Regions from separate parts of the Lacrimispora xylanolytica genome, predicted to be linked through region 1. Evidence: riboswitches for the same ligand, from Rfam matches in the RefSeq annotation. Region 1 holds a riboswitch; the other holds the start of a gene.
What was found. A riboswitch is a leader RNA that binds a small molecule or an ion and turns the genes downstream of it on or off. The one in region 1 is predicted to bind FMN.
Positions count from the first base shown of each region.

Region 2: linked by a shared signal. The riboswitch ahead of OW255_RS13945 (ECF transporter S component) and the one ahead of ribD (bifunctional diaminohydroxyphosphoribosylaminopyrimidine deaminase/5-amino-6-(5-phosphoribosylamino)uracil reductase RibD) in region 1 are both predicted to bind FMN.

Region 1 is NZ_CP113524.1:2,552,445-2,558,321, forward strand. It holds gene OW255_RS12050 (hypothetical protein) at 1-202, opposite strand, end outside; gene ribH (6,7-dimethyl-8-ribityllumazine synthase) at 515-982, opposite strand; gene OW255_RS12060 (bifunctional 3,4-dihydroxy-2-butanone-4-phosphate synthase/GTP cyclohydrolase II) at 1,003-2,202, opposite strand; gene OW255_RS12065 (riboflavin synthase) at 2,214-2,852, opposite strand; gene ribD (bifunctional diaminohydroxyphosphoribosylaminopyrimidine deaminase/5-amino-6-(5-phosphoribosylamino)uracil reductase RibD) at 2,834-3,934, opposite strand; FMN riboswitch at 4,247-4,359, opposite strand; gene citF (citrate lyase subunit alpha) at 4,429-5,877, opposite strand, start outside.
Region 2 is NZ_CP113524.1:2,972,256-2,978,132, forward strand. It holds gene OW255_RS13930 (LytR/AlgR family response regulator transcription factor) at 1-242, shown strand, start outside; gene OW255_RS13935 (GHKL domain-containing protein) at 255-1,775, shown strand; tRNA gene OW255_RS13940 (tRNA-Ala) at 2,347-2,419, opposite strand; FMN riboswitch at 2,748-2,864, shown strand; gene OW255_RS13945 (ECF transporter S component) at 2,949-3,617, shown strand; gene OW255_RS13950 (DUF4846 domain-containing protein) at 3,811-4,797, opposite strand; gene OW255_RS13955 (MFS transporter) at 4,910-5,877, opposite strand, start outside.

The DNA of each region.
Region 1 (5,877 bases):
TAATTATTATCATAATTACGACTGAAATCATCATAAGAGTTATTGCTAAATTCCTCAGATCTCCACCGACACTTTCTGCATCCATCTCTAAAGCCCTGCCAGTAAGCCTCTCTAATTTCTCTTCTGCACCGTTCATTATTACCATTGTTTCCATTATTATTGCCATTGTTGTTCCAGTTGCAATGGCGTCTGCAGCAACCACAGTTAAAGCAGCCCATTCATCTCACCTCCTTTCCTATCACCATACTTTATTGTATGTTATCAAAAGACAAGTTGTGAAAATGAACCTTTCTTCCAATCTATGATGAAAGGATTTTAGCTTCTAACTATAGTGCCGTCAAAAAGAGAGAGGCGATTATCTCCTCCCTCTCATGTCACATTGTTTTTATTCTTATACATAAGAATATACATGTTGATATCTTCGTTTCTGCCACTTATATATCCAGGTAAATATTAATTACTTTACAATTCTCTATTACCCAGGAACGGTAGAATTGAAGGTAAGATTATGGTTTCAGCCTTCCATATCCCGTAATAAATTTACCATTTCAATTGCACCTACCGCACAATCAAAGCCCTTGTTTCCAGCCTTTGTACCGGCACGTTCAATTGCCTGTTCAATATTTTCAGTTGTGAGAACTCCAAACATCACTGGAATATCACTGTCTAAAGATACATGGGCTATTCCCTTAGAAACTTCACTGCATACATAGTCATAATGGGTGGTGCTGCCACGAATTACAGCACCCAGGCAGATGATTGCATCATATTTTCTGCTTTTTGCCATCTTGGAGGCAATGAGCGGAATTTCAAATGCGCCGGGAACCCATGCTATGTCAATGTCATCCTCGCTGACTTCGTGACGTTTTAGCCCATCAAGTGCTCCCCCAAGCAGTTTACTTGTAATAAATTCATTAAATCTTGCAGCAACAATACCAATCCGTATGTCTCTGGATACTAAATTTCCCTCAAAAGTTTTCAATGTCTTAATCTCCTTTTTTATTAATAATGTAGGATATGACCCATTTTTTTCTGTTTGGTTTTCAGATAGTATAAGTCGTGATCTGTGGCCTCCATCTCAATCGGAACCCGCTGTGTGATTTCCATACCAAATCCGGAAAGTTGATATACTTTATCCGGATTGTTGGTTAGCAGACGGAGGGTCTTGACTCCAAGGTCCCTTAAAATCTGTGCGCCAATGAAGTACTCCCGCATGTCTCCAGGAAAGCCAAGAGAAAGATTGGCTTCCAGGGTATCCATCCCCTGATCCTGAAGTGCATAGGCGCGGAGTTTATTAATCAGACCTATTCCTCGCCCTTCCTGACGCATGTAAAGAAGAATTCCCCTTCCTTCTTTTTCAATTTGCATCATGGCTGCTGCATACTGCTGTCCGCAGTCACATCGCATGGAACCGAACGCATCTCCAGTCAGGCATTCGGAATGAACCCGGCATAACAGATTATCTCCATCACCAATATCACCCTTTACCAGTGCTACATGGTGCTCCCCATTAAGCTTGCTGATATATCCATAAGCCTTGAAATCACCATACTTTGTAGGCATAGATGTGCAGGTTACCTGCTCCACCAGGGTCTCATTTCTCTTGCGGTAATCCTGTAAGGCTTTGATTGTAACCATCTTAATGCCCCATTTCTCTGCCAGCTCCATAAGCTGTGGTGTACGCATCATCGTTCCGTCATCTCTCATAATCTCGCAGCAAAGACCACATTCCTTTAAACCAGCCAATCGCATAAAATCCACCGTAGCTTCAGTATGTCCGTTTCTCTCCAGTACGCCGTTTTTCTTTGCAAGGAGTGGAAACATATGGCCGGGACGGCGAAAATCCTCGGGTCTGCTATCCTCTGCAACGCATTGTAAGGCGGTGATGCTCCGCTCTGCTGCTGAAATGCCAGTGACGGTGGTCACATGATCAACGGATACAGTAAATGCGGTCTTATGATTATCCTGGTTATCCTCTACCATTTGAGGGAATTGGAGTTTTTGACAAAGTGCTTCGCTCATTGGCATACAAATCAGGCCTTTGCCATGTACCGCCATGAAATTTACATTTTCAGTTGTGGCAAACTCTGCTGCACAGATAAAGTCTCCTTCGTTTTCTCTGTCCTCATCGTCCGTAACCAGAATAATTTTACCAAGGCGAAGGTCCTTAAGCGCCTCTTCGATTGTGTTAAATTCAACCATCTTTATTCCTCCTAAAAGCCGTATTTGGCAAGAAATTCGGCTGTGATATTGTTGTTTTTCGTTTCGCTTCCCATAAGATGTTCCACGTATTTACCAACACAGTCATTCTCTAAATTGACCAGATCCCCTACACGCCGTTTGTCTAGTGTTGTGAATTGAGCCGTGTGAGGTATGATGGATACATGAAAGCTGTCTTTAGACACCTTGGCAACTGTGAGACTGATTCCGTCAATGGCAATGGAGCCCTTCTCAATGATATAACGAAGAACGGAAAGGGGCGTTTTGATTTTATACCAGACAGCGTTATCATCTCTTTGTATGTTAAGAATGGTGCCGGTTCCATCGATGTGACCGGAAACGATATGTCCGCCAAATCTTCCATTTACAGGCATAGCCCGCTCCAGATTAACGGAACTTCCGATACGAAAATTCCCAAGTGATGAGCGGTTCATGGTCTCATGCATCACATCAGACTCAAAGCCAGTGGAAGAAATCCTAGTCACGGTAAGACAGACACCATTTACAGCAATGCTGTCTCCCAAATGAATGTCATCCATGATCTTCGATGCCTGAATCCTTAGGACAGCAGAGCTTGCTCCTTTTTTCATACCTTCTATCGTTCCTATTTCTTCTATGATTCCTGTAAACATGGGATTACCTCACTTTCTACCAAAATATCCTCCCCAACCTGTGTGATTACTGGCTTATTCAGCAGGAATGCTCCATCGGGGTGAGTCACACCAAGGCCCTCCACCGGAGACTTTCCTCTGCCGCCAAACATCTTCGGAGCGATATATGCCTGTATCTTATTTACAATTCCGCTTTTAAGTGCTGACCAATTCAGTGTGCTGCCTCCCTCCAGCAAAAGACTGTCAATCTGCCTTTCACCCAGCTTTCTCATCAGGCCGTTTAAGTCAATATGATTATCTTTTTGTGGAAGCACCATGATCTCACAGCCTGCATCCAGGTACGGCTTATGCCGTTCCGCCTCTGTTACTGCCGTGGCAATAAGTGTGGAAGCTATATTACTTGTAGTAACAATTTTTGCATCCAGTGGTGTTCTTAAATGGGTATCACAAACAATGCGCAGCGGATTTTTACTGTTTTCCAGCCGGCAGGTCAGCAAAGGCTGGTCTGCGAGAACAGTACCAACTCCAACCATAATGGCAGTATAACGATGTCGGTCCTCATGAACCCGATGGCGAGCCTCTGGGCCAGTGATCCATTGGGACTTTCCTGTATGGGTGGCGATTTTTCCATCCATGGTCATGGCATATTTCATAATTACATAGGGGGTTTTGCTTTGAATGTAATGGAAAAAGCTTTCGTTAAGTTTGTCACATTCATCCTTTGCAGTATTCTCAATTACCTCAATGCCGTGAGACCGTAACATCTCAATTCCTTTCCCCGCAACCAGCGGATTAGGATCAGCGGACCCAACTACCACTCGCGTAATACCACTTTCTATGATTGCTTCGGTACAGGGTGGTGTTCTTCCGTGATGACAGCAGGGTTCCAATGTCACATAGAGCGTTGCCCCCTCTGCCGATGTCCCACAGCTTGCCAGTGCTATCCTCTCAGCATGGAGTTCCCCGTATTTTTTGTGATAGCCCTGCCCAATGATATTTCCCTCCTTTACAATAACCGCCCCAACCATTGGATTTGGATTTACCCAGCCGCATCCCTGTTTTGCAAGTTGAATTGCAAGACGCATATAACTGATATCTTCCATATTGCACCTCCTTCAAAATTTAAAGAGTCTGCTTTGCCGGACTCAGGCATTGACGCTCTGCATGTTAGTGACCAGGGCACAATTACATAAAAAATACCCCGAACAAAACGTTCGGGGCTAAAAATATATGCAGCGCTTTCTTCCACGTAAACCAGAATCCTTGCTGCAAAAATACCTTGAACACGAACATGTTCAAGGCATTTTTAGTAAGCGAATTATGGTTACGGTGCATGGAAATAAAAATAAAAGCTCTGAAATGGCAATTCATTTCAGAGCATAATCTTAAATATCCACGCAAAAACGTAAATCATTCTTTATCTTCTACTATCAGACTTTACTGTCGGCTTCGGAATTTAACCGAATCAACCTTGCGGTTCGTGGGCTATACCACCGGTCGGGAATTTCACCCTGCCCCGAAGATTTTATTCAATTGGCGTCATTATACTACTGTCTGCGCATCATGTCAATAAAAATCTTTTGTCAGCTGTTCTGTCTTAATCCTCATATTCATATGGCTTTACCTGACGCACTACATCAAGGATTGTTCCATCACGAGCTTCCACAATAGCAACTACCTTATCTTCCCATTCCAGCAAATCCGGCTCCCCAACAAGGCTGTACGCTTTTTCCTGCAGGGATTCAATTGTGACATGCTTAATACCAGCTTTGTCCAAACACTCAATGATATCCTGACGTACCGGATTAACGGCAATACCATAATCTGTTACCAAAACATCTACACATTCTCCTGGTGTTGTTACGGTTACTACATCCTTGCAGACTGTCGCCATTCGGCCGCGGGTAAGAGGTGTAACAATAATGCAGCATTTGGAACCTGCGGCAGTATCGGGATGTCCACCTGGAGCTCCACGTAGTACACCATCGGATCCAGTAATTACATTTACGTTAAATTTCGTGTCGATTTCAAGGGCAGAAAGAACTACATAATCCAGTTTATTTACATATGCACCTTTATTAGCCGCATTTGCATATTCACTTAAATCAATTTCAATGTGATGTGGATTGCTGAATAAATGAGCTGCTGCACCCTGATCAAAGTCCTGGGTATCCAGAATGTAATCCACATAACCTTTATCCTGTAATGCACAGATTGCGGAGCTGGTACCTCCAAGAGCGAAGCTCATTTTAATCCCTGCTTTTTCCATATGCTCTTCCAGAAAACGGTTTACCGCCAGGGAAGGGCCGCCGACTCCTGTCTGAAAAGAAAATCCATCTTTAAAATAAGGAGTCGCTACAATGACATTTGCAACATTCTGAGCCATCATAAGTTCACGTGGATTGTCTGTCAAACGTGCTTCCTTTGTAGCAATTTTATTGGGATCACCAATTGCATCCACAACACAAACCGCATCTACATCAATACAAGAAATGGATGACGGAAGGTTGGGGAATGGAACCAGTGTGTCAGTGATAATAACTGTGTGATCCGCATAGCGTGCATCATGGTTTGCAAATCCCATCGAGCCACAGTTGTTTTTTCCTCCCTGTCCCTTGGCGTTGCCACAGTTGTCAGAGGTTGCTGCTGCCAGAAATGCAATATCAATATGCACTTCTCCTGCTTCCACTGCCCGGGGACGTCCGCCATGGCTTCTGATGATTACAGGCTCTTTTAGTTTTCCTGCGGAAATCACTTCGCCGACACGTCCACGAACCCCTGAGGTCTGCGCCTCTACAATAATTCCCCGCTCCATATAATCTGCAAAAATATCCTGCGCAGAACCAAGAGAGGTAGCTGCAACGTGCAGATCCTTCAGTCCCATTTCTTCTACCAGCACTTTACAGACCATTGCAGCTACATAATCACCATCACGGAACTCCGTATGAAAAGAGAATGTCATTCCGTCATGTGCTCCACACCGTTCACAAGCTTCACGAATTGTCTCGCAGATTTTGCTCTCCATTGGTTTTTCACCGCGCTTTAC
Region 2 (5,877 bases), 420 kb from region 1:
AAACATTAAAGGGACAGCCGCATAATATCTGCTATCACACTATTGATGGTTCACAAATTACTGTACGAGATTCCATTTCTCACGCTCTTGAATTATTGGGGGAAGACTTTGCGCTCAGCCATCGTTCCGTTGTAGTGAATAGACGCTGTGTTGTTGGCATAGCAGATGGACAATTAAAATTATCAAATGGAGAATTAGTTACATGTGCAATTAGCAAAAAAAATATTTTTAAAAATAAATAGATTGGAGAAATAATGATGCCTTATCCCGTTGGTAGCTTAACAGATTTATTTAGTACAGGATTTATAGAAATTGTACTAAGCTTTTTACACTCATTTATTATATTACTTTGCATGACAATAACCAAAAAAGCACCAAAACAACTACAATTCCTGATAGGGATTGCAATTGTTCTGGTGCAGGCTTTCTATATCTGGAATATCACTTCAAAATCACAATTATTGCTCGTTATTGTAACTGCAGCATTATTTTCTATTGAGTTTAAACAGCTAAGGCTATGCGATGTTTCGACTGAAAACGCTCTATTTCTTTTTGCTGCTTTTTTGTTACCTTATAGACTATTAAATTCAAGCTTAACTACTATGGGTTATGGTAGTTGGTATCTGCTTATTCTTTTTACATTATTAACCTTTGAATTTCTCAATGCTGGTACCTTGAGGGGAAGAATTCTTAGTGTTTATATCTCCTTTATTTATCTGTCATTCTCAGCATTAATTTTTTTCCCAATCATGGAATACATCATGTACCATTTTCAAACCGGGAAGTCGCTGGACCGAGTAGCAATGGTATTATTTTTGACCTTAGCCTTATTGTTTGCTTTTGGAACAGTCTACCTGGTTAGCAAAAAGTATAACCGGATTATAATCACCGCAAGAAGAATTAGCAGAAAATTTATTGTTGTTGATAAAATAATCTCTTTCTTCGCTGCCATAACCACTATTTCTATTGTAGTTATACCGCTTCCATTCCTATTGACCAGAACGGTTAGTGATCTGCTTCTAATTTATATCAATATTTTTCATTTGTTTCTTTTGATTTTTCAGGTAGCATTTGTATATATGTTATACTTCATAGAGGATTATCGAATTACATTAGATTACATGAAACAGTCACAAAAGAGCACAGTTGAATACTATCAAAACTTGAATAAAAATCTTCAAGATATGGAAAACCTCCGTCATGATACCAAAAATCTCTTTATGACAATGGGTGGATTTGTAGAAAAAAGCAGTGACTCTGCAATGAAGATCTTTTATCAAGAAAAAATATATCCATTTGCATTAGATCAGATTGAGAAGAACTATCAGTTTTCGCAGCTGTATCAAATTCCTTCCGAAACGCTGCGCTCTTTTTTGCACATGAAACTATTTCAAGCATTTAATCTCAATGTAAATATATCACTGAATATTCAAATCGATGAAGATTTATTTTTCTTAGGAATGGATATTATTGATCTGACAAGGATACTCGGAATTTTTATGGATAATGCTATCGATGAATGTGAAAACCTCCCTGACTCACATATAAATATAAATATACGCAATCAAGAAAACCTGGTCTCTTACTCTATAAAGAACAGTGTACGTGCAGGTCATCAGTTTGAACATATGATACTGAGAAAATCAGATAAGATAGGACATAGCGGGAAAGGATTGCAAATTGTTAAAGAAATAGTCGACAGTTATCCCCAGGTTATGTTGAACACCTATTATGATAAAGCGGAATTTCGCCAAAGCTTAAATATAAGCAATTAATATTTATCTTCTAAACGAAACGGCTTTATAACTCACTTTATGCTATAAAATAGATATTAATGTGTATTTACCCTACGGTATCAATCACACGAATGATTATCTTTATTATCTGTATTTTTTACTTACCCGTTTTAATATGTCAAATTGGATAACTTTTCTATACTTCTGCCTCAGGCTCTCTGCAGCATAGTTATTACCTCCATTTGCCTCCTATCAGAAAATATATCTTCTGATTTTTAAAAGTAATCATTAGTAGAATTTAAATCAATAAAAAGGCACATTGTGAACTGGCCCTCAAAAGTTGGACCTAAATGATATGTACCATTTTATCCTTGATTTATCAAGTGTCCCGTCCCTAAAAATTCTAATTTAAGCCACAAGCATTCATGCCTGCGGCTTATTGTTTAAGTGGAGGGTGGTCTTCAGATAAAACCTTAAAGCAGGTTTATCGCGGAACAATTAATGATTATGAGCAGAAATATGAAGATGTAACTATAAAACATTTTGAATCAATGCAACATGAAATGCAACACAAAAATAAAAAAGCCTAGTATATACTAGACTTTTACGATGGAGATAGTGGGATTCGAACCCATGACCTCTTGAATGCCATTCAAGCGCTCTCCCAGCTGAGCTATACCCCCATATGGTCGAAAACCCTTTATTTATCTGGGTTTCCAGCATTTTACTTCTTTAAATCTACTTCCTCTTTGAGGGGTCGTTTACCGGACATCTCGCGCTCCCAGCTGAGCTATACCCCCATATGGCCGAAAACCCTTTATTTACGCAGGTTTCCAGCATTTTACTTCTTCAAATCTACTTCTTCTTTGAGGGGTCGTTTACCGGACATCTCGCGCTCCCAGCTGAGCTATACCCCCATGGACGCTATTATAGCAAACCGATAAAAAAATTGCAACTACATCTTGCAATTTTTTTATTGGGTGATATAATGTATCCAGAACATTTGCATATAGTTGTCTTCAGGGCAGGGTGAAATTCCCGACCGGCGGTAAAGTCCGCGAGCGTGTATCACGCAGAATTGGTGTAACTCCAATACCGACAGTAAAGTCTGGATGAAAGAAGATGTGTTAAATAGAGATAATACACCTGTCTATTATTAACACCTGAAGGGCACACTTTCAGGTGTTACTTTATTTTCAGGAGGAAAGTATTATGAATATGAGCAAGAAAACTAGTAAAATAACCATAATGGCCATGTTATGTGCTTTGGCTTTTGTAGCCGTTTTAATTATCCGAATTCCTATTGTCCCGGTCGCCCCATTTTTGGAGTATGAACCAAAAGACGTTATTATACTGACTGGAGGCTTTATATTTGGTCCCATGTCAGCCGTCATTATATCCGTTATCGTTTCTTTTATTGAAATGTTTACCATCAGCAGCACTGGAATCATTGGCCTGATCATGAATATCTTGTCCACAGTTGCCTTTGTCTGCCCTGCCGCTTATCTTTATAAAAAACGCCATTCCATGACTGGCGGCTTTGTAGGTATGGTGATCGGTTGTCTGCTTATGACAGTTGTCATGGTGTTATGGAATTATCTGATTACACCTATTTATATGGGCTACCCCAGGGAAGCTGTCGTAAAACTTTTGTTACCAGCTATTATACCATTTAATCTTTTAAAAAGCGGTATCAATACAGTCCTGACTCTTCTTATTTATAAACCACTTGTTACTACACTGAGAAAATCTAATCTCCTGTCTTTTCAGACGCAAGACACGAGTAAAAATGGAACAATCAGTTTAGGCATGACACTGATTGTAGGAGTTATTTTAGTGACAATCGTTATGGTGATTCTTGTTTTAAATGGGGTCATTTAATTCAACTTAACTTTCATTTCTATATGAAATAATGCGTAGAAAATGCAAATCAATTTCATAATTGCAAATTCTACGCATCTATCTAAATATTAGTTTCTGTTCCTGTCAAATATAAAAAATCTCTTTTAAATATTCCCAGACATTTTATTTGAATATTTATATTTATTATACTTTAAAAAAGAACCGCTTCTAATCATTTAATCGATTCCATAAATACTTTCCAACGCTTTAAATCATCAATCCCAAATGTATACTCCGGAGTAACAATAGAATCTTTTATTTCTGTAACATAATACCATGGATCGTCTTCATGGAGAGGATTATTAAGAACGTGAAAATCCTGAGCAGGCATGTATCCCTGGGCGAGAAGAAAGCATTTATTTCCTGTTTCATCCTCTGCTACATCAACCACCATAACACAATGACCGGGGCTTCCTCCTCGGATCAGCAGATCTCCCGATAATAGCTGTGTTAAATCAACACTGCTGCTCTCTCTTTCAAGGGAAATAGTTCCCGCATAAATCATGACCTGCCTTAAATATTTTATCAGATTTTCTTTGGAGTCATCATAAGAAGCCCGCTTTTCCCACCATACCTTATTTCCTTCCACAGACAGGCGCTCTCCCTCTCTCCAGGAAGAATAATCCATGAGAAAGCCATTGGTGAGCTGAAATGAAATGTCTTTAAATGCACCGATCGACCATAGATATTCCCCATACATACGAATGACACTGTCTGCACACTGCTGTAAATCCCCATTTACTAATGGCATTGAGAAAACTGCAGCATGGGCCTTTTGATTTCTCTTTTCGCTTCCATCATGCAAAAGTACAGGGCTCTTATCCGGTTTGAGTTCGTATTTTCTTAAATATCCCTGAAAGCTGCCCAATGGTTTTTCCACTCTGACAAAGCCATCAGGGGGAGCAAATCGTTCCTCCAGCGTTGTTCCAGCAGAATGGATCAAAGTCTTTTTTATTGTTGTGCTATTGACAGAAATTGTACGTTCCTCATTGTCACTTATTGGTGTATTTACTGTAGGGTCAGCCGAATGGGTCAAGATTTCATGACTTGAATATTCTGTTTCCAAAATCATGGCTTTTTGCTTATTAAAATATTTCGTCTGAAACACCAAGAGACTTATTAATGCGCATGTCATACATCCGTAAACCCACTTTTTCATATTCGGCATCCCCCACATGATTCTTGTTCTATCCCTGTTTGTTTCTGCAATTGTAACACGATAGAAATAGGATTACCAGTAAATATAACGAATATTTAACATTATAATTTGATTACCTTGAAGTACTGTCTGAATCCTTCTTATCCATCAGTTGTTTTGCCAACACTTTAATATGCCTGTTTTTATATCCAGCAATACAAGAGTATGTCCCCAGAATACCGGTACATAGAAACATGACCGCCATACCACCTCCTGCTCCAGTTCCTACGACCTTATGTAATAAACCTGCGATAGGGTGGTCGGACATCATAAATGGTTCATATGCGAAATCTGCCAGATAGCCACCTAAAAGTATCCCTGCTGGAATGGTGGAATATTGAATTGCATTACGAAGTGCAAAGATGCTTCCTTGCTTACTCTGCGGAATCATCTGGTATAAAATTATGGACTGTCCCGCTATGATATACGGAATTGGAATGCTTGCTCCTAAGCCAGCTAAAGACCATGCAAATATACTTTGGCCGCTTCCCATCATTAGGTCTCCAAACAGGAATGATATTCCAGCAGAAACATAAATAAGCTTAATCGGATTGGCTTTGGCTCTTCCACATGTAACCATAATCCCTCCTATGATACCTCCTGCCCCCATTACTCCGCTTATAAAAGAGAGTGCCTTAATATCATTTCCGCTTCTGGCTAAAATCATTGGTGATAAGATATTTTCATACGTCAGTCTGGAAAAGAAATTAATAATTGCCAGACTTATCATAATGTGCAGTATCCCTTTTTCATTGTTTAGTAATGAAATGCCCTCCTTCAGACTGCTAATTATCATATCCCGCACTTTTGTCTTTTCCTCATTTAGAGAAGGCTGTTTCACTGGGATCACGATTAATGTAAGCATGCAAAATATAAATGTAATTAAGTCTGCCAATAAAACAGGCGAAAGCCCTGCTGCCCCTGTAATCATTCCAGATAACATAGGGGCTGTAACCATGATTAGATTGCTTGAGAATGATTGAAGACCGCTTGCCTTTTTATACTGTCCGGCAGGTATCAATATTCCGGTAACAATGGCAG